2 regions of the Cobetia sp. 1AS1 genome follow, and region 1 is predicted to be linked to the other one. Evidence: riboswitches for the same ligand, from Rfam matches in the RefSeq annotation. Region 1 holds a riboswitch; the other holds the start of a gene.

Region 1 (9,046 bases):
AGGCAGCAGGCTATAGATGACCGCCACCACCAGTCCCGAGGCCAGACAGCCGAACACGCCCGTCGGCGTGATGCGAATCAGCCGCCACGGACTCAAGGGCTCGGACTGTTCGATCAGCGGCGAGACGCGCGGCAGCAGTACCAGCGGCAATACCGAGGCCGCCGCCAGCATCGCCACCAGCATGAAGGCCGCCTCGAGGCTCAGCATGGCGGTCACGCCCAGCAGCAGCTGACCGAGCACCCCCGCGCCGTAGAGCACGATCATGTAGAGCGCCAGCAGGCGACCGCGCACGGCGGGGTCGGCGGCGCTCAGCAGCCAGCTCTCGATGACCAGATACACTCCGACCAGCGACCAGCCGATCATCATGCGCAGCAGGAACCACACCACCGGGTGTTCACCCAGCCCCATGGCCAGTGCCGCGACCGCCACCAGCGAAGCGAAGCCGGCATAGGCGCGGATATGGCCGATGCGCAGTAGCAGGCGGTCGTTGACCAGCGCGCCGAGCCCGAGGCCCAGATAGTAGGCCGAGCTGATCAGGCCGATCGCCTCGCTCGAGACGCCGGCGGCAGACAGCCGCAACGGGACCAGCGAGGTCAGCATGGCGTTACCGATCCCCAGCAAGGCAAGGCCGAGCAGGGGCGCAAGGGACATCAACAACAGATGACGGGGCATGACCAGATCCTCGGCCGGCCGCCAGTCAGCGATCAGCCAATGCCGCAAGGTGCGGATATCGTCGGGAGGGGGAATTTGCCCTGCGAGAATACGTCAAGGCGCGGGCAATATAGTGACAGTCCGCGCCAAATCCAAGCCTTTTTGCGTCATTTGGCGACAATATCGTCTTGGGTGTCGCTGCGCCCTGTCCAGCGCCCTATCCATGCCCTGTCCCACGCCCTGTCCCATGCCCTGCCCCACGCCCTTGTCAGGCGGGTTGGGGCACGCGGAAGATGACGCTGTCGTTGGCGACCTGCTCAAGCTCGAGTCCGTGCGTGCGCGCAAGCCAGGCAAAGGTCGCCGGGCTGAACAGGCACACATGCGTCGGATCACGCAGGTAGTGCCAGCGCCTGAGCGCCTCCGGATCATCCGAGGCGGGCTGCGTCATCACCCCCAGCAGACCGCCGGGCTTGAGGCAGCGCAACCACTGGCGGAAGACCTCGCCCGGCGCGTAGAGATGCTCGATCACCTCGGTACTGACGATGAAGTCATGCTGGCGGGTGAGCGCTGCCGGGTTCGGATGATAATAGAGGTCGTGCAGCGCCATCGGATGGCCCGCCTCCTCGAACATCTGCGCCAGGGCAGGCCCCGGCCCACAGCCGAAATCGAGCCCGCTGGCACCGGCCGCGAGCCGCTCGCACATCGGCGTGAAGAGCTTGGCCAGGAAGCTTCGATAGCGCGGGTCTGCCGGGTCATTCTCGTGCTGGTCGTAGATGTCCTGCTCTGCCCTGGCATCCAGGCGCTGGGACGGCGCCAGATACAGCAGATGACATTCCGGGCAGCGCAGGTAATCGCGCTCGTCGGCGGGCGGTCGCTGACCGGTGTCGGGGCACGGCCTGCGCCGCTGTACCAGGTGCAGTACATGCTGGCTCTGGGACGCCTCACACAGCGGGCAGACAGTATCCGCAGGCGGATAGGGAACGAGGGAATCAGGGGCTGACATCAGGGCTCCGCGGCAAGGGACACTGGCGATGAGGGTCGACGTCACCACACGGCTGGCGGTGACGACTCGGTGCCACGCGCGATACCGCGGCGGCACGGGCAATTCCGCAGCAGGTGAACGTATCGAAGGTGGCGACTGTCTGAGTGCTGAATGATACCCCGCGCCAGTGTCTTGCGCCTGCCACGATGGAGCCTGCAGGCACCGTCCCCCTCTGGCACAATGAGCATCATTCGAGTGCGGCACCGCGACACCTGACGATGTCACGGCGCCTGCCTTCGCGTCAGACAGGCGCGATCTTTCACGCCAGACCACCGGAACTTCACGTGTGACGATGGACAAGACTCTCAAGCGGTTCGAACAGGCCATGGAACAGCGCCTGACTCCTCTCAAGGCCAATTCCGTGGCCTGTCTGTGGCAGCGACTGTCCGGGCTCAGCACCCGCCAGCTCTGGTGGCTGGCGCGCCCGTTGGCGCGTGTGGTGCAGCTGTGCAACCCCCGTGAGCGCCGGGTCACGCGCCAGAATCTGGGCCAGGCCTTCCCGCAGCTCGACAGGCAGGCGCGCGCGCGTCTGGCAAGCGACAGCCTCGCGCATTCCACCGCCACCATGCTGGAACTGGGCAAGGTGTGGCTGGGCGATGAAGACGCCGTGCGCGATTCGATTCTCGAGGTCCACGGCCGCAACCTGCTCGACGAGGCCCGCGCCGAGGGGCGCGGCGTCATCGTACTGGCGCCGCACTTCGGCAACTGGGAAGTGCTCAATTTCTGGCTCTCCAGCCACTTCCCGTTCACCGCCATGTACGAGCCACCCAAGTTCGAGCGCCTCGACCCGATCATCCGCAATGGTCGTGAACGCATGGGCGCGAGCCTGGTGCCCACCAACTCGCGTGGCGTCGCTGCCTTGCTCAAGGCGCTCAAGCGCGCCGAAGCGATCGGCATACTGCCGGATCAGGAGCCGGGCCGTGGCAGCGGCGTCTTCGCCGACTTCTATGGCCGCCCCGCCTATACCGCCACCCTGCTGCCCAAGCTGGTGGCGAGAACCGATGCGCGCGTCGTCACCGGTGTCGCCCAGCGCCTGGAAGATGGCCATGGCTTCGCCATCCACTTCCTCGCCGCGGATGAGGGTGTCTATTGCGAAGAGGAAGTCGCCTCGGCACGCGGGGTGAATGCCTCGGTGGAAGCGGCGATCGCCTTGGCGCCGGCCCAGTATCAGTGGGAATACAAGCGCTGGCGCAAGAGCCCGCAGGAAATGGAGCAACAACCGGGCTGGCAGGAAGCCCGCTTCTATGCGCGCACCTATTCCTTCTTCTCGCTCAAGGGCTGGCGCCGCTACTTCAAGCATCGCCGCAAGGCCAGCAAGCGCGGCTGAGGGCAGCACTGGCGGATCAGGCCATCAGCTCCCAGACTGAATGCGCATGGCTCAATGACAGGAGGCAAGGATGCCGATCGAGACTCACGTCGCTCACACCGCTCACCTCACAAGTGGCGCATCGCCCCGGCGCCCCTCCCTGTCCCGGGCGGTATCGACACGCCTGCCGGCAAGTCTGGTGACAGGCTTGGCGACAAGGTTGGCAACAAGTGCGGCAACACGCCTGGCCGCAAGTGCCGCGGCGGCCTGTCTCGCATTGTCTCTGCCAGCCCAGGCAGAGACAGATGCCGCTTCCTCACTGTCGCTGGTGAGCGCTCAGCAAGTGCCCAGCGATGCCCCTGCGCTCAAGCTGCCTGAGGGCGCCACGCTCGAGCGGCTGGCCTCGCTCGACAGTCCACGCATGCTGCACCTCACTGATGCTGGCGAACTGCTGATCGGCTCGCGGGCCGAGCGTGTCTATCGCGCTCAGCTGACGCCGGACGGCAACCTCTCTGCCGTGAAGACGCTGGCCGAACTGTCGGGCTACCCTCACTCGCTGGTGGTGCGCGGCGACAAGCTCTATGTCGCGACCACCGCCGCCTTGCTGGTCGCCGACTATTCACCCGGCGAGTCTCTCACCCGCGATGACTTTCGTGAGCTGATCGCCCTGCCCGGCGGCGGTGGCCACAACTCGCGCACCTTGAGTCTCGGGCCGGATGGTGGCCTCTATCTGGCGCTGGGCATCCAGGGCAATTGCTCGAATCAATACCTTTCAGGCAGCGAGCAGGGCTACTCCTTCAGTGAACGCCGCGGCGGCGTGCTGCGCCTTGAGGAATCCGGCGATGCCCCGCACTGGCAGCCCTGGGCCAGCGGGCTGCGCAACCCGGTAGGCCTCGCCTGGCAGCCAGGTAGGGAAGATGAGCCGCGTCTGCTGGCCACCAACAACGGCCCCGACCACTGGGGCTATGAACATCCTCGCGAGCTGGTGGTTGCTGCCCGCGAAGGCAGCTTCCATGGCATGCCCTGGTATCAGTGGGTCGATGGCCGCTGGCAGGCGGATGATTGCATCACGAGCGATTCACCGCGTGAGCGTGACGAGATTGCGCCGCCGCTGGCCGAGATCCCCGCTCGCAGTGCGCCGATGGGAATCGCGGTGGTACCGCCAGAGCATCCATTGGCGGCAGACATGGATGTCGTGGTGGCAGTCCACGGCAGCTGGGGCACGGCGCCCTCCGGCAACGCGGCGGGTGACCCGGCCAGCCGCCGTGAGCCTCGCTTGCTGGGCCTCAAGCTGGCGACGCCAGACACTGAAGCACGCCTGGTGCCGGTACTGACCGGTCTGCAGGACAGCAGCAGCGGTCAGCGCTGGATTCGCCCGCTCGATGTCCTGTTCGGCCCTGATGGCAGCCTGTACTTCACCTCGGATAGCGGCGCGGCTGGCCTCTATCGCCTCACCTTCGATTGATGACCTCACCTTCAGCAGAACGGGCTTTTGAGAAGCGAGGCCCTGGCCCTTATTCACGCGCTCTCTCCAAGTCCTCTCTCCAAGCCCTCTTCTCCAAGCCCTCTCTTCAGGCTCTCTTTCCGGGAGCTGTCTGGCAGAGGGCCTATGGAGAGGGCCTATAAATAGGGCCGATGAATGCAGCGCTTGCCTGCTACAGATTCTGAAAACCTGCCTGGCATGCCCCGCCTGCGAATTACAGAAATGTAGTCCTGTGCCCTCGCATGCACCCAATGGCCAGCTAGGCATTGTGTGGCCATGGAGCGACACTGGGTCGACGCCAAGCGTTTAATGAGCGATGACGCGTTGAGAGAGCGTCTCTCGCTCGTGCATCCAGCCTACGAACTCCTGCGTATGATCCAACGAATACGCCATCGTCGGAGCCTGCCGCCATGAACCAGCAGCCACCCCCAGCATCACGGACGCCCGCCAACCGGGACTCCCTGTCGAGCACATGCATGCACCTGACGCGCGCTCCCTGGCTGAGCATCGTGATGCCGGTGCATGACGAGGCAGCCGACATCGTGCAAACCCTGATTGCCCTGAGTCGCCTGCGCGCGGGGGGTGACTGTGAAGTGATCGTGGTGGATGGTGGCTCTACGGATGGCACCCCCTCACTGGCCCGACCGCTGTGTGATGTCGTGCTGAACAGTGAGCCGGGCCGGGCACGCCAGATGAATGCCGGAGCCGCACGTGCACGCGGAGAATGGCTGCTGTTTCTGCATGCCGATACCGACTTGCCCGACAATGCGCTGGCATTGCTCAAGGAGGCCGTCACGACGCATCGCCGCAGCGACTGGGGCCGCTTCGATGTCAGCATCAAGGGCGAGTCGCCGTGGTTACCGATGATCGCTGCCATGATGAATCTGCGCTCGCGGCTGACCAGCATCAGCACGGGCGACCAGACCCAGTTCGTGCAGCGCTCGACCTTCGAGGCCATCGGCGGCTTTGCCGACATGCCACTGATGGAAGATATCTGGCTGAGTGCCCAGCTCAAGCATCTGACCCCGCCAATGAACCTGACGGCGCGTGTCACGACCAGCGGTCGACGCTGGGAGACCCACGGCGTCTGGCGCACCATCGTCAAGATGTGGGGACTGCGGCTGGCGGCCTGGTGTGGCGTCTCCCCTGCACGCCTGGCACGCCTTTACGGCTATCGCGCCGCGGCGCAGGCCTGTGAGCAGCGCGGCATGCCCCATGCGTGATACGGCGTTGCCTACCTTGCCCACAGCTGATGCCGCGTCAGAGGTGCGCCCGACTCTCATCATCTTCGGTCGCCTGCCCATCGCCGGCCACTGCAAGACACGCCTGATCCCCGCACTCGGCCCCGAGGGCGCAGCTCGACTCTACGCGCGGATGCTGAGCCATATCGTTGACCACGCCTGCGCCGCGCGCCTCGGCAAGGTCGTGGTGATGCTGACGCCCTCTGCCGAGCCGTCGGGTCAGACACCTGAACAGGCGGCTCTGCGGGCAGCGCTGGAAGCCCGGCTGCGAAGCGTTGTCGATGCCTCTGCCGACCTCACCTTCGAGGCACAGCCGCAGGGGGAGCTCGGTGAGCGAATGTCCCGGGCCATGGCCCGACATCTGCCCGAGGGGCCGGTATTGCTGATGGGCTCCGATCTGCCGGCGCTGGACAGCCAGCGGCTGCGCGAGGCAGCCCATAGACTGCGCACTCACGACGCGGTGCTTCAGCCCACCGACGATGGCGGCTATGGCTTGATCGGCCTCAAGGCGCCCTGCCCGCAAGCCTTCCTGCTACCCCGCTGGAGTCATGCCCATGTCTGCCGGGACACTCTGGAGCTGCTGGCCCGGGCCGGGAAAACGGCCGCTTGCCTGCCGACCAGCTGGGATGTCGATGAGCCGCGTGACCTTGCGCGACTGTCGCGCCACCTGCCGGCACTCATGGCCGACCTTGCCGCTTGAGGCTTTCCATAAACAAGCCCGCTTGAGACTCTTCACAGGTTCGGCATGCCTCCCAAAGTCGTATGCATTTTTGCTCACACTGCCCTTCTTCTGCGCCTCAGGGCTGTTACACTCGCTGCATCGTGACTCATATGTCACAGCTTGACGGGGTGCCGGTAAGACCGGCTGAGATGTCATGCGCAGGCGATGTTCTTGCGTGAATGACGATCCCGCCGAACCTGATCCGGCTAGTACCGGCGTAGGGATCAAGCGCGAAGCGATGCCACTCGATATCGTCACCACTTTCTCACGGTGACTGTCGGCACCTCCCCCGCTTTTCCCCTGCTCCTGTTCCGGTACTGGCCACGCTTGCGCCAGAGACCTGTCGCCCCATCACGGGTCGTCAGCACGCTCACCGAGGGATGCGTCATGCCTAGTTTCAACGACCTGACCAGTGCCTGCGCCGAGGAATGGCGTGACTATCTCGAGCACGACTTCGTTCGCCAGCTGGGCGAAGGTCGTCTGCCGGAGGAGTCCTTCCGCCATTACCTGCAGCAGGACTACCTGTTCCTGATCCACTTCGCGCGCGCCTGGGCGCTGGCCGCCTACAAGAGCCGCACCCTCGCGGAGCTGCGTCAGGCCACGGCCAGTCTCGACACCATCCTCAATACCGAGCTCGATCTGCATATCGGCTACTGCAGCGAGTGGGGCATCAGCGAGGATGACCTGAGCGAGCTGCCGGAATCCCGCGCCACCCTGGCCTATACCCGTTACGTGCTCGATTGCGGCCAGCGCGGCGACCTGCTCGATCTGCACGTGGCGCTCGCGCCCTGCCTGATCGGCTACGGCGAGATCGCCGAGTGGCTGCTCGATCAGGACACCACCGAGATCGAGAACAATCCATACGCGGACTGGATCGCGATGTACTCCAGCGATGACTTCAAGGAAGCCGTCGAAGCCGAACGTGAATGGCTGGATGCGCGTCTCTCGGAGGTCTCGGAGCGTCGACTGGGTGAACTGGTCGATGTCTTCCGGGACGCCACGCGACTCGAGATCGACTTCTGGCAGATGGGCCTCGATCGCGCTTGAGGCATGACGGACTGACGTCCCGGCGCTCGCCATGAGCCGCTCGGGATGACGCCATCCCCCATGGATGGCACGACTGACAGGCCAACAGAGCCTGGATGCGAGAATACTCCCCGAGGCAAGCCTGACGCTTCGGGCAACACCCTCTCGCATTGAAATCTGAACACGCTTGACGGGGTGCCGGTGGAACCGGCTGAGATCCTGCATGCATGCTTCGCCGCCCTGACGTGCGAGCTTGCCAGCAAGGGGTCCCGTGGAACCTGAACCGGTTAGGACCGGCGTAGGAATCAAGCTGATGGCCAGCCGCTGCGCGCGGCCGCCTCGCTCCCGGGCCACCTGCTGGCAAGGAGTCGGCGACGACCATCCTCTCCCTGCGCACGGTCTTCCCATGATGACGTCAGCCGTGACGTCGCCCTTTGAGGAGACCTGCATGAGCACTGCCCCGACGACACAAGACCCGCAAGCCACCAACGCCGCCGAGTCACCGCTCGCCTCGCAGCCTGAGGCTGCCCCCAAGGCGCGCGCGCGCGCCGGTCGCAAGGATGGCAGCCGCCACCTCGCCAGCGAAGCACAGGTCGACGCCGCAGCCATCGCGCCGCTGAGCGGCTCGCGCAAGATCTATATCGAAGGCTCTCGCCCGGACATCCGCGTGCCCATGCGCGAGATCGGCTGCTCGCCGACCCAGACCTCCAGCGGCCTGGAAGAGAACCCGCCGATCGTCGTCTACGATACCTCCGGCCCCTACACCGATCCGGCGGTCGAGATCGACATCCGCCGGGGCCTGGCGCCGCTGCGCGAGAAGTGGATCGAGGAGCGCGGTGATACCGAACAGCTCAATCAGCTGAGCAGTGAATATGGCCGCGTGCGCCAGGCCGACCTGCGCCTGTCGTCCCTGCGCTTCGAGCTGGACCACCGCCCGCGTCGCGCCCTGCCGGGCAAGAATGTCACCCAGCTGCACTATGCGCGTCAGGGCATCATCACCCCCGAGATGGAATACATCGCGATTCGCGAGAATCAGCGTCGTATCGCGCTGCGTGAGGAATATCAGGGCAGCGAAGCCGTCGAGAGCATTCTGGGCCACCAGCACCCGGGCCACAGCTTCGGCGCCAACCTGCCCGACGAGATCACCGCCGAATTCGTGCGTGAGGAAGTCGCCCGCGGCCGCGCCATCATTCCCGCCAACATCAATCACCCGGAAAGCGAGCCGATGATCATCGGCCGCAACTTCCTGGTGAAGGTCAACGGCAACCTGGGCAACTCGGCGGTCACCTCCTCCATCGAGGAAGAGGTCGACAAGATGACCTGGGCGATCCGTTGGGGTTCCGACACCGTGATGGATCTCTCGACCGGCGCCAACATCCACGAGACCCGTGAATGGATTCTGCGCAATTCTCCCGTGCCCATCGGCACGGTGCCGATCTATCAGGCGCTGGAGAAGGTCGATGGCGTGGCCGAGAACCTCGATTGGGAGATCTTCCGCGACACGCTGATCGAGCAGGCCGAGCAAGGCGTCGACTACTTCACCATCCACGCCGGCGTCCTGCTGCGCTATGTGCCG
Region 2 (9,046 bases), on a different contig from region 1:
AGCCCGACCATCGGCTGGGGCTGGCGCTGATCGCCACGGCGATGTTCAGCAACTTCCTGGTGATTCCCAACCTGGCAAGCTATCTGCTGTTCAATCTGGGCCTGCCGCGCGAGGATCTCGGTGGGCTCTACATGATCGGTGGCGGCCTGTCGCTGGTCGGCATGCAGCTGACGGGACGGCTGTGTGATCGCTATGGCTGTGTCTGGCCGGGCACCATCACCTGCCTGATGACGGCGCTGGTCGGCTGGGCCTTCCTGCTGCATTCGCCGGGACCGTCGCTGATCTGGATCGGCTTCGGCGCCTACATGCTGTTCTCGTCGGCGCGGCGTGTGACCCAGAATACGCTCAACAGCTTCATTCCCGCCGACCACGAACGGGCAGCCTTCACCAGCACCCAGAGTGCCGTGCAGCATCTGAGTTCTGCCGCCGGCAGCTATGTGGGCGCCGGACTGCTGGTCAGTACCCCGAGCGGCGCGTTGGAGGGCATGCCGCTGCTGGTCGCGGTGCTGATGATCGCGCTGGTGATTCAGCCGCTGCAGATTCTGTGGCTGTCGCGTCGCCTGGCACGCCGCTAGCGCTTGTGGAGTAGGCACAAGACGGCGAGAGCGAGCCGGTCCTGAACCCAAAACGCCCTGTCGGAATCTCCGGCAGGGCGTTTTGCATGGGGCGCGCAAGCGCTCAGCGTTTCAAGAGCTCTGGGCGCTCAACGTCTCAGGGCGCGTTGACGTCGACGGCCAGGTGGCTCAGCGACTGGCGCTTCTTGATCATGCCGCGCTCGAACAGGAAGTCCTCGAAGTCACGGTAGCGGCCGGCATCCAGCGCGGCAGGACGCAGCGCGAAGCGCGGCAGGGTGGCGTACCAGGCTTCCTTGTTGAGCTCGGTAGCCAGTGCCGGATCGGAGTCGCGGAACATCTCCCAGCCCTGGTCCGGGTGATTGATGATCCAGGCGGTGGCTTCGCCGACGGCGGCGAGGAAGCCGGCGTACTGGGCCTGCTTGCGCTCGTAGCTGTCGCTGTTGGCGACGAAGATCAGCTCGTCATAGGTCGGCACGCCTTCTTCCTCGATGTAGAAGGCGCGGCCCTTGACGCCTTCCTGGGCCATCTGGGCCAGCTCGAAGTTGCGGAAGGCGCCGGTGACGGCATCGACCTTGCGCGTCAGCAGGGAAGGCGTCAGCGAGAAGTTGACGTTGGTCAGTGTGATGTCATCCAGCGTCAGGCCGCTGTGCTGCAGCATGGTGGAGAGCAGCACTTCCTCGACACCGCCCACCGAGTAGCCGACCCGCTTGCCCTTGAGGTCGGCGATCGACTGGATGTCGCTGTCGGCGCGCACCACCACCACATTCAGCGGTGTGGCGACCAAGGTGCCGATACGCACCAGCGGCAGGCCCTGATCGATCTGCAGGTGCAGCTGCGGCTGATAGCTGATGGCGATGTCGACGCGCTCGGCGGCGGCCAGCTTGGGCGGCACGCTCGGATCGGCGGGGGCGATCAGCTCGACATCAAGGCCGTGCTTCTTGAACAGGCCCAGCTCCTGCGCCAGCACCAGCGGGGCGTGGCCGGGGTTGGTGTACCAGTCGAGCATGACCTTGAACTGCGTCAATGGCTGCTCGGCGGTGGCAGCATCCTTGGTAGCGTCATTGTCGGCGCCCTTCGAGTCAGCATCAGCGCTCTGTTCGTCGCTGGCGGCTGGCGGGGCATCCGCGGACGGTTCAGTACCGTTCTTCGCCTGTTCGGCGGCGCCGGCGGTCGCTTCCACGGCTTCCTGGCTTGCCACCGGCGCGGAGGCGGCCGAGTCGCCGTTCACTCCGACCTCGGCCTGCTGAGCGACGATTTCCGGCGCTGACTGGGTGCTGGTGGCGGGTTCTGCCTCGGCAGCGTGGGCCGACATGGCGGTGGCTGGCAGGCTGCTCAGGCACAGCGTGGTCAGCAGGGTGGCGAAGGCGGTGGACAGCAGCGAGGCACGCGGTGAACGTGTCGGCTGCGCTTTGCGCCGTGGCGCCGATGACGAAAGAGACATGGCGGAGTTCCTTGTGATCACAGGGTAGTGGTGCTGCCGTTCGTGGGCGGCAGTCGTCAGGCTCATGCAATTTGTGTCGAGCGTCGTTGCGTCTTTCGGTAACGCGGTCATGCGGTCATGCGGTCATGCAGTGTCTGCCCGAAGGCCAGTCGTCTTGACCCGGGTGTATCAGCTCAGGCGTGTCAGCCCAGGCGTGTCAGCCGGTCGCGGTGCCAGGGCATCAGGGCGCGCAGCAGCGCATCCAGCGAGAAATAGAGCAGCAGGGAGAAGGCGACCAGCACCAGCAGGGCGGCGAACATCAGGTCGATCTCCATGCGCGCGTTGGCGTTGAGCATCAGATAGCCCAGCCCCTGACTGGCACCGGCCCATTCCCCGATGACGGCGCCGATGGGGGCGGCGGTCGCAGCCATGCGAATGCCGGAGGCCAGTGCCGGCAGCGCGGCGGGCAGCTGGATGTGGATCAGTCGGCGCCATGGGCTGGCGCCCAGGGTATGGGCAAGATCCAGCCAGCCCTGCTGGGTCTGGCGCAGGCCGTCGTAGCCGGTGGAGGCGACCGGGAAATAGATGATCAGCGTCGCCATCACCACCTTGGACAGCATGTCATAGCCGAGCCACAGCACCAGCAGCGGCGCGATCGCGAACAGCGGTATCACCTGACTGATCAGCAGCATCGGCAGCAGCGTGCGGCGCAGGCGGGGAATGAAGGCCAGCGCCAGCGCGGTGGCAAGGCCGAGCAGAATGCCCAGCACCAGCCCGGCCAGTATCTCGCTGATGGTGACGCCAGCGTGATGGGCCAGCAGTGGCGCCTTCTGGATCAGCACCTCGAGCACGGCCTGCGGCGTGGGCAGAATGTAGGGCGGTACGGCGGTGACGGCAATGATCAGCTGCCAAAGCCCCAGCAGGAGCAGCGCGCTGATGACGAGGTGACGCATGGCGTGCAGACGTTTCATGCGGCCTCCTCGCTATCACGCAGGCGGGCGATCAGTTGCGCCTGCGCCGGTGGCAGGGCCGGGTCATCCAGCGGCACCGGGCGTGCGGCGCCAAGCCCCGGCAGGCGTTCCAGCTCGGCGCCGTGGCCCGGGAGGCTCGAGGGGCGCAGCACCAGCAGTTGATCGGCAAGGCGCAATGCCTCCAGCGGGTCATGGGTCACCATCAGGACGGTGCGGCCCCTGAGCAGGCGGCTGGCCAGATCATGCAGCTCCAGACGGGTGATGGCATCCACCGCCGAGAACGGCTCATCCATCATCACGACCGGTGCCTGCTGGTAAAGCGTGCGGGCGAGGGCGACGCGCTGGCGCTGACCGCCGGAGAGGGCGTCCGGCCAGGCCTGCTCACGGCCCTCAAGCCCGACCGCGGCCAGCAGCTCATGGGCAAGCTTGCGATTGCGCGGCCGCCGGCGCAGGTCATCGCCCAGCCACAGGTTGTCGATGACGCGCCGCCACGGCAGCAGCAGGTCCTGCTGCGCCATCCAGGCGACGCGGTCGGTCAGCGGCTGACCGTCATCGGTGGCGAGGTCGAGCTGGTGGAGGTCTGACATCTCAAGGCCGGCCAGCAGGCGCAGCAGCGAACTCTTGCCGCAGCCGGAGCGCCCAAGCAGTGCCGTCCAGCTACCGGCTTCCAGACGCGCGGAAATATCGCGGAACAGCGTGTGGCCGGCGTAATCGATTCGTGCGTTGTTGAGGGTGAGTCCCAGCGACACAGGCAATTCCGTGGTCAGGCGGCGTGCCGGCAGGAGGAAGCAGGTGACGCGCCGTGCAGGGCACGCGTCGGGGATTCCCTCCGCCGGTATCAACCGGATCAGGTTCCAGGGGTTGTCGCGCGACGTATCGCTGCGGCTCTCAGCCCATCCTCGGGCACCCCCATCCAGGCCGACAGTGTAACGTCACTGTCTTGCCGGTGTCTTGTCCGACGCGGGTCAGGTGGGCAGGGCAGAGGTGGCGTGCGAAACGGACTATGCCGATGTGCCACGCCTTGGGTATGCTGAGCATTACTGTAACAAGACGTGTAGCCCAAGGAGATCATCATGCCCGACACACCGGATCTCTCGACCTGTTCCAGTTATCCCGTTCCCCCACGGCGGCCGAGCACGGCTGAGGCCGTGGGCGAGCCGCGTCCCGTGCCCAGGGGCTGGCCCGAGGAGTCACTGACCCGCCGGCTCTCGACCTATCTGGGTCAACCCCTTGAACCGCTGGCGCTCGCCTGGCCGGATAGCGCCAACTGGCTATGGCGCCAGCGTGGCGGCACGCCCGGCCTCATCAAGCTGGCGCGCACCGGCCCAGACCATGACCCCTTCTGGCGCGCCATGCGCGGGGTCTTCGGCGCCGATCGCTGGGCGACCCCGGAGGGCCTGACGCGACTGGCGGGCGCCTTGCCCGCGCGCCTGCCGATTCCGCCGCTGCCCCTGACCTTTCTGGGGCGTCTCGATGGCGCGCCCATCTGGCACCTGCCGTGGTCCAGCGGGCAGCCGAGTGATCTCAGCATCACCTTCTGTGAGCTGCTGGGCGACCAGCTCGGTCGCCTGCATCAGGATACGGTGTCGGGCTTCGGTCAGCCGCTGGCGCAGCCGATGCCGCTATTGCACTGGAATACCCGTGTCACGCGCTTTCTCGCCCATCACCCGCGTTGCGCGGAACTCGGCACGCTGCTCAAGCGCACCTTCCCGGCACCGACTCGCGCGGTGTGGTGTCTGCCGGACATGCGCGCCGATCAATACCTGTGCGCCGCCACCGGCTGGGTATGGAGCGATTGGGAGGCGCTGGTGTGGGCACCGATCGAGTTCGACTGGGCGCTGGTGGAGTTGCTGCTGGAAACGCCGGAGCAGCGTCAGGCCTTCATGAAGGGCTATTCGCGCCATGGGCGCATGATCGATCTCGATGGCCAGCGTGAGCTGTGTCGTGCGCTGTTGTGGGCGATGGAGGCCTTCGGTCCGCGGTCCTATGCTGAGCTTGCGGCAGCCCCGGCCTGGGTCTCGCCGCGCAGCCTGGCGTGAAATCCGCGTGCTGCACACTGCAAGTACATGAAAGGTGTGAAATTTCTCTGCAGCCCCATCGCTGACATGGAATACTGTGGGTGAGTCGTCGTGGACGTCACTCGAGATCTGATGTAGGGCTTGGCGGGGGAGCACTCGTGGTAGAGAACCTGAATTATTATTTCTTGCTGGCAGGCACGCTGATCGCCTTGAGCGTGTTGGCCAGCCGCGTCTCGGCGCGTCTTGGCATGCCGCTGCTACTGCTGTTCCTCGGCCTTGGCATGCTGGCGGGTGAAGATGGCGTGCTGGGCATCCAGTTCGACGACGCCTCATCCGCTTACATGATCGGTAACCTGGCGCTGGCGCTCATTTTGCTCGATGGCGGCCTGCGCACACGGCTGTCCACGTTTCGTGCCGGCCTGAAACCGGCGCTGGTGCTGGCCACCGTCGGGGTCTTCATGACCAGCGGCCTGGTGGGCCTTCTGGCCATGTGGCTGTTTGACCTCACCCTGATCGAAGGCCTGCTGGTCGGGGCCATCGTCGGCTCCACCGATGCCGCGGCGGTCTTCTCGCTGCTGGGCGGCCAGGGTGTCCACCTCAATGAGCGTGTCGGTGCGACGCTGGAAATCGAGTCCGGCACCAACGACCCGATGGCGATCTTCCTGACCATCACGCTGGCCGAGATCCTGACCGGTCAGCTCTCCGGTGTCGCGTCGGGCATCATGAGCTTCCTGCTGCAGTTCGGTGTCGGCGCCGCCATGGGCATCGCCGGCGGCTGGCTGATCGCCCGCCTGATGCGCTATCTGGACCTCGCGCCCGGCCTCTATTCGCTGCTGGCGCTGGCGCTGGGCTTGAGCCTGTTCGCCACCACCAACGAGATGGGCGGCAGCGGTTTCCTCGCCATCTATCTGTGCGGCCTGATGATCGGCAATCACCCCGGCCGGCATCTGGAGCACATCCTGCCGGTGCATGATGGTCTGGCGCATCTCTCGCAGATCGTGCTGTTCCTGATGCTGGGCCTTTTGGTCTCGCCCTCGACCATGCTGCAGTTCGCGCTGCCGGCCGCCATCCTCAGCGTGGCGTTGATTCTGGTGGTGCGCCCGCTGGCGGTCATCCTGTGTCTCAAGCCGTTCTTCCGCTTCCGCTGGCGTGAGTTGTGGTTCATCAGCTGGGTCGGATTGCGAGGGGCGGTGCCGATCGTGCTGGCGATCTTCCCGGTGATCACCGGGGTCGAGAATGCCGGTCTCTACTTCAATGTCGCCTTCTTCGTGGTCATCATCTCGCTGCTGGTGCAGGGCTCGTCGCTGGCGCCGATGGCGCGCAAGCTGAGGGTGGTGGTGCCACCGGGCGCACAGCCCAGTCGCCGCAACCTGCTCGGCATCATGCCGGTCAATGACTATGAGATGCTGGTCTATCGCGTCGACAACACGGCGCTGGAAGGCGTGGCGCTGCGCATGTTGCGCTTCCCGTCGGGGGCCAAGGTAGGGGCGCTGTTCCGCAACAAGGTGTTGATCCACCCCAAGGGCAGCACCTGCCTGCATCAGCAGGATGTGCTGTGCGTGGTGGGGCGCTCGTGTGATGTGCCGAGCCTCAATCGCATGTTCAACGGCGAGAGTCTGCAGCACGAGCAACGCGCCTTCTTCGGGACCTTCACGCTGGAAGGCGATGCCAACATGCAGGATATCGCCGATGTCTACGGCTTGACGCTCTCCCAGGGCGAGCACCACCTGACCATCGCCGAGTTCATCACCCGTCGAGTCGGCGGGGTGCCGGTGGTCGGCGACGATGTCGACTGGCATGGCATCCACTGGGTGGTGAACGAGGTGGAAGGCAATCGCATCACCAAGGTCGGCCTGCGACTGCACTGAGCCTGTGTCTGGGTCTGCGCCTGCGCTTCACACACTACGACGCCCCCATTGCACTGCGTGTAATGGGGGCGTCGTGTTTGGACTCATCAATATCGTATTCTGTTGATGTCAGGCCAATTTGTCCGTGACAGCGCCTGGCCACCGATTGTGGCCAGCGACAAGGAGGTGACTACATGGCCAGCCCACATCCTCATCTCGCGGGCTTTCTGCGACGATTCGAGCAATTCCCGCCCGGACTCACGGCGGATGAGAAGACCTTTCATGCCACCTTCAACGTGGTCTACGTGCTGGCGGTCAGTTGCCATCTGCTCTACGCCATCCTGCTGTTGTGGCTGGGCGAGATGGGCATTCTGGCGCTGAATCTGGCGATGCTGATCGTCGATCTGGTCTGTCTGCAGCTGCACCGAGCTCGCCGTGAAGCCCTGGCGGCAACGCTGATGGCGCTGGGCACCTGCGCGCAGATCAGCTTCTCGTTGCGCTATTTCGGCTCGGAGGCCGCGTTCGACTACTTCTACTTCGGCGCCTTGCTGTGCATCTACTCGATCCGCATGTCGTTCATGCGGCGCGTTCTTCTGTGCGCCGCCTGCCTGAGCATGCCGCTGCTGGCCTACATCATCCTGATGCTGGAAGGGCCGACCAATCCGCTGCCCGCCGGCTGGATGCTGGCATTTCGCATCATCAATCTGGGTGTCTTGACCATCTTCTTCACGCTGGTGCTGGTGCAGATGGGCTGGTCGGTGGAGCGCCTGCAGCAGCGTTTCGAGACGGGGGGGCGCTTCGATGCGCTGACCGGCGCCCTGAGTCGCGCCGAGCTGGTCGACAGCGGGCGTGGCATGTTGATCAACAACGGGGCGCTGAGCGTGATGATGGTGGATGTCGACCATCTGGCGCTGATCAACGAGACCTGGGGTCGCCAGGCCGGTGATCAGGTGCTCAAGGAGCTGGTGCGGCGCATGCGCAGCATCCTGCGCGGGGAGGACCTGGTCGGGCGCTATGGCGGCGAGGAGTTCGTGCTGTTGTGCCCGGGGCTGCATGGCGAGCGCGTCGATCAGGTGGCAGAGCGTCTGTGCAAGGGCGCCTCGGCGTTGCCGTTCGTCATCAATGACGGCCTCAACAGTCTGGATGTCAATCTGTCGATCGGTGTCGCCCAGCGCCAGTCCGGCGACAAGGACCTGGAAGGCCTGATCGCCAAGGCCGACGTCAATCTGTTCCGCGCCAAGCAGGACGGCGGCAATGGCTTCGTCAGTGACACTCAGCTGGGTCCCGTGGGTGGGCCGGGCATCGCCGCCATCAATTGAGCGCTACACTACGCATAGAGCTTTGCGCATGGAGATTTGCGAACAAAGCTTGGTGTACAACCCAGCACGCCCCCGGAGAATGACGTTCATGTCTCCGGGGGCGTGCTTGTGTCAGGGCGTCATCAGGCTTGCCCTGAGAAGAGTCAGCGGCGGTTGGACTGGCGACGACGGCTCTTGCTTGCGGACTTGGGGGCGTAGTCGCTGTTCGAGGCCGGCACCGCGAGCTTGGGCGCAAAGCCTTCCACGACTTCGCGCGTCACGAAATAGCCCAGGTGCTGCTCGATGGCGCACAGGTTGCGGAAGTCATCACGCGAGACCAGCGAGATGGCTTCACCGCTGGCCCCGGCACGGCCGGTACGCCCGATGCGGTGGACATAATCCTCGGCGGCGTCCGGCAGGTCATAGTTGACCACGCGCTGGAGGTCATCGATGTCGATGCCCCGCGCGGCAACGCCGGTGGCCACGAGATAGTTGATGGTGCCGGCCTTGAAGTCGGCCAGCAGCTGCTCGCGCATTGCTTGGCTGCGACCGCTGTGGAAGGACTCGGCGGCGATGTCACGCTTCTCCAGCTGACTCACCAGCTTGGCGGCGCCGCGCTTGGTCTCGATGAAGATTAGCGCCTGCTGCCACTGCTTCTCGTGAATCAGGTGGCTCAGGAGGGCGGACTTGAACTCCTTGTCGACCGTGATCAGATACTGGCTGATATCCGGCGCGGTAACGTTCTCCGGTGCAACCATGATCTCGACGGCGTCCGTCACTGCGGTCTTGGCGAGCACACGCACCTGGGCCGAAAGCGTGGCCGAGAACAGCAGGTTCTGGCGCTCCCTGGGCAGCTTCTCGACGATCTTGTTGATGTCGGCGATGAAGCCCATGTCGAGCATGCGGTCCGCTTCGTC

Evidence for each region. Region 1 has a riboswitch for thiamine pyrophosphate ahead of tenA (thiaminase II). Riboswitches for the same ligand answer to the same signal wherever they lie in the genome.
Region 2: another riboswitch for thiamine pyrophosphate. It lies ahead of QD280_RS01985 (ABC transporter ATP-binding protein); the one in region 1 lies ahead of tenA (thiaminase II).

The regions. Positions count from the first base shown of each region.
Region 1 covers NZ_JARWKU010000010.1:121,190-130,235, reverse strand. Annotated here, with positions in the region: gene QD280_RS15050 (MFS transporter) at 1-672, opposite strand, end outside; gene QD280_RS15045 (class I SAM-dependent methyltransferase) at 920-1,654, opposite strand; gene QD280_RS15040 (lysophospholipid acyltransferase family protein) at 1,986-3,020, shown strand; gene QD280_RS15035 (PQQ-dependent sugar dehydrogenase) at 3,091-4,464, shown strand; gene QD280_RS15030 (TIGR04283 family arsenosugar biosynthesis glycosyltransferase) at 4,959-5,705, shown strand; gene QD280_RS15025 (TIGR04282 family arsenosugar biosynthesis glycosyltransferase) at 5,722-6,423, shown strand; TPP riboswitch at 6,559-6,685, shown strand; gene tenA (thiaminase II) at 6,832-7,491, shown strand; TPP riboswitch at 7,652-7,792, shown strand; gene thiC (phosphomethylpyrimidine synthase ThiC) at 7,919-9,046, shown strand, end outside.
Region 2 covers NZ_JARWKU010000001.1:452,369-461,414, forward strand. Annotated here, with positions in the region: gene QD280_RS01970 (MFS transporter) at 1-575, shown strand, start outside; gene QD280_RS01975 (ABC transporter substrate-binding protein) at 712-2,016, opposite strand; gene QD280_RS01980 (ABC transporter permease) at 2,199-2,966, opposite strand; gene QD280_RS01985 (ABC transporter ATP-binding protein) at 2,963-3,715, opposite strand; TPP riboswitch at 3,774-3,887, opposite strand; gene QD280_RS01990 (hypothetical protein) at 4,040-5,005, shown strand; gene QD280_RS01995 (potassium/proton antiporter) at 5,143-6,852, shown strand; gene QD280_RS02000 (GGDEF domain-containing protein) at 7,026-8,150, shown strand; gene QD280_RS02005 (DEAD/DEAH box helicase) at 8,294-9,046, opposite strand, start outside.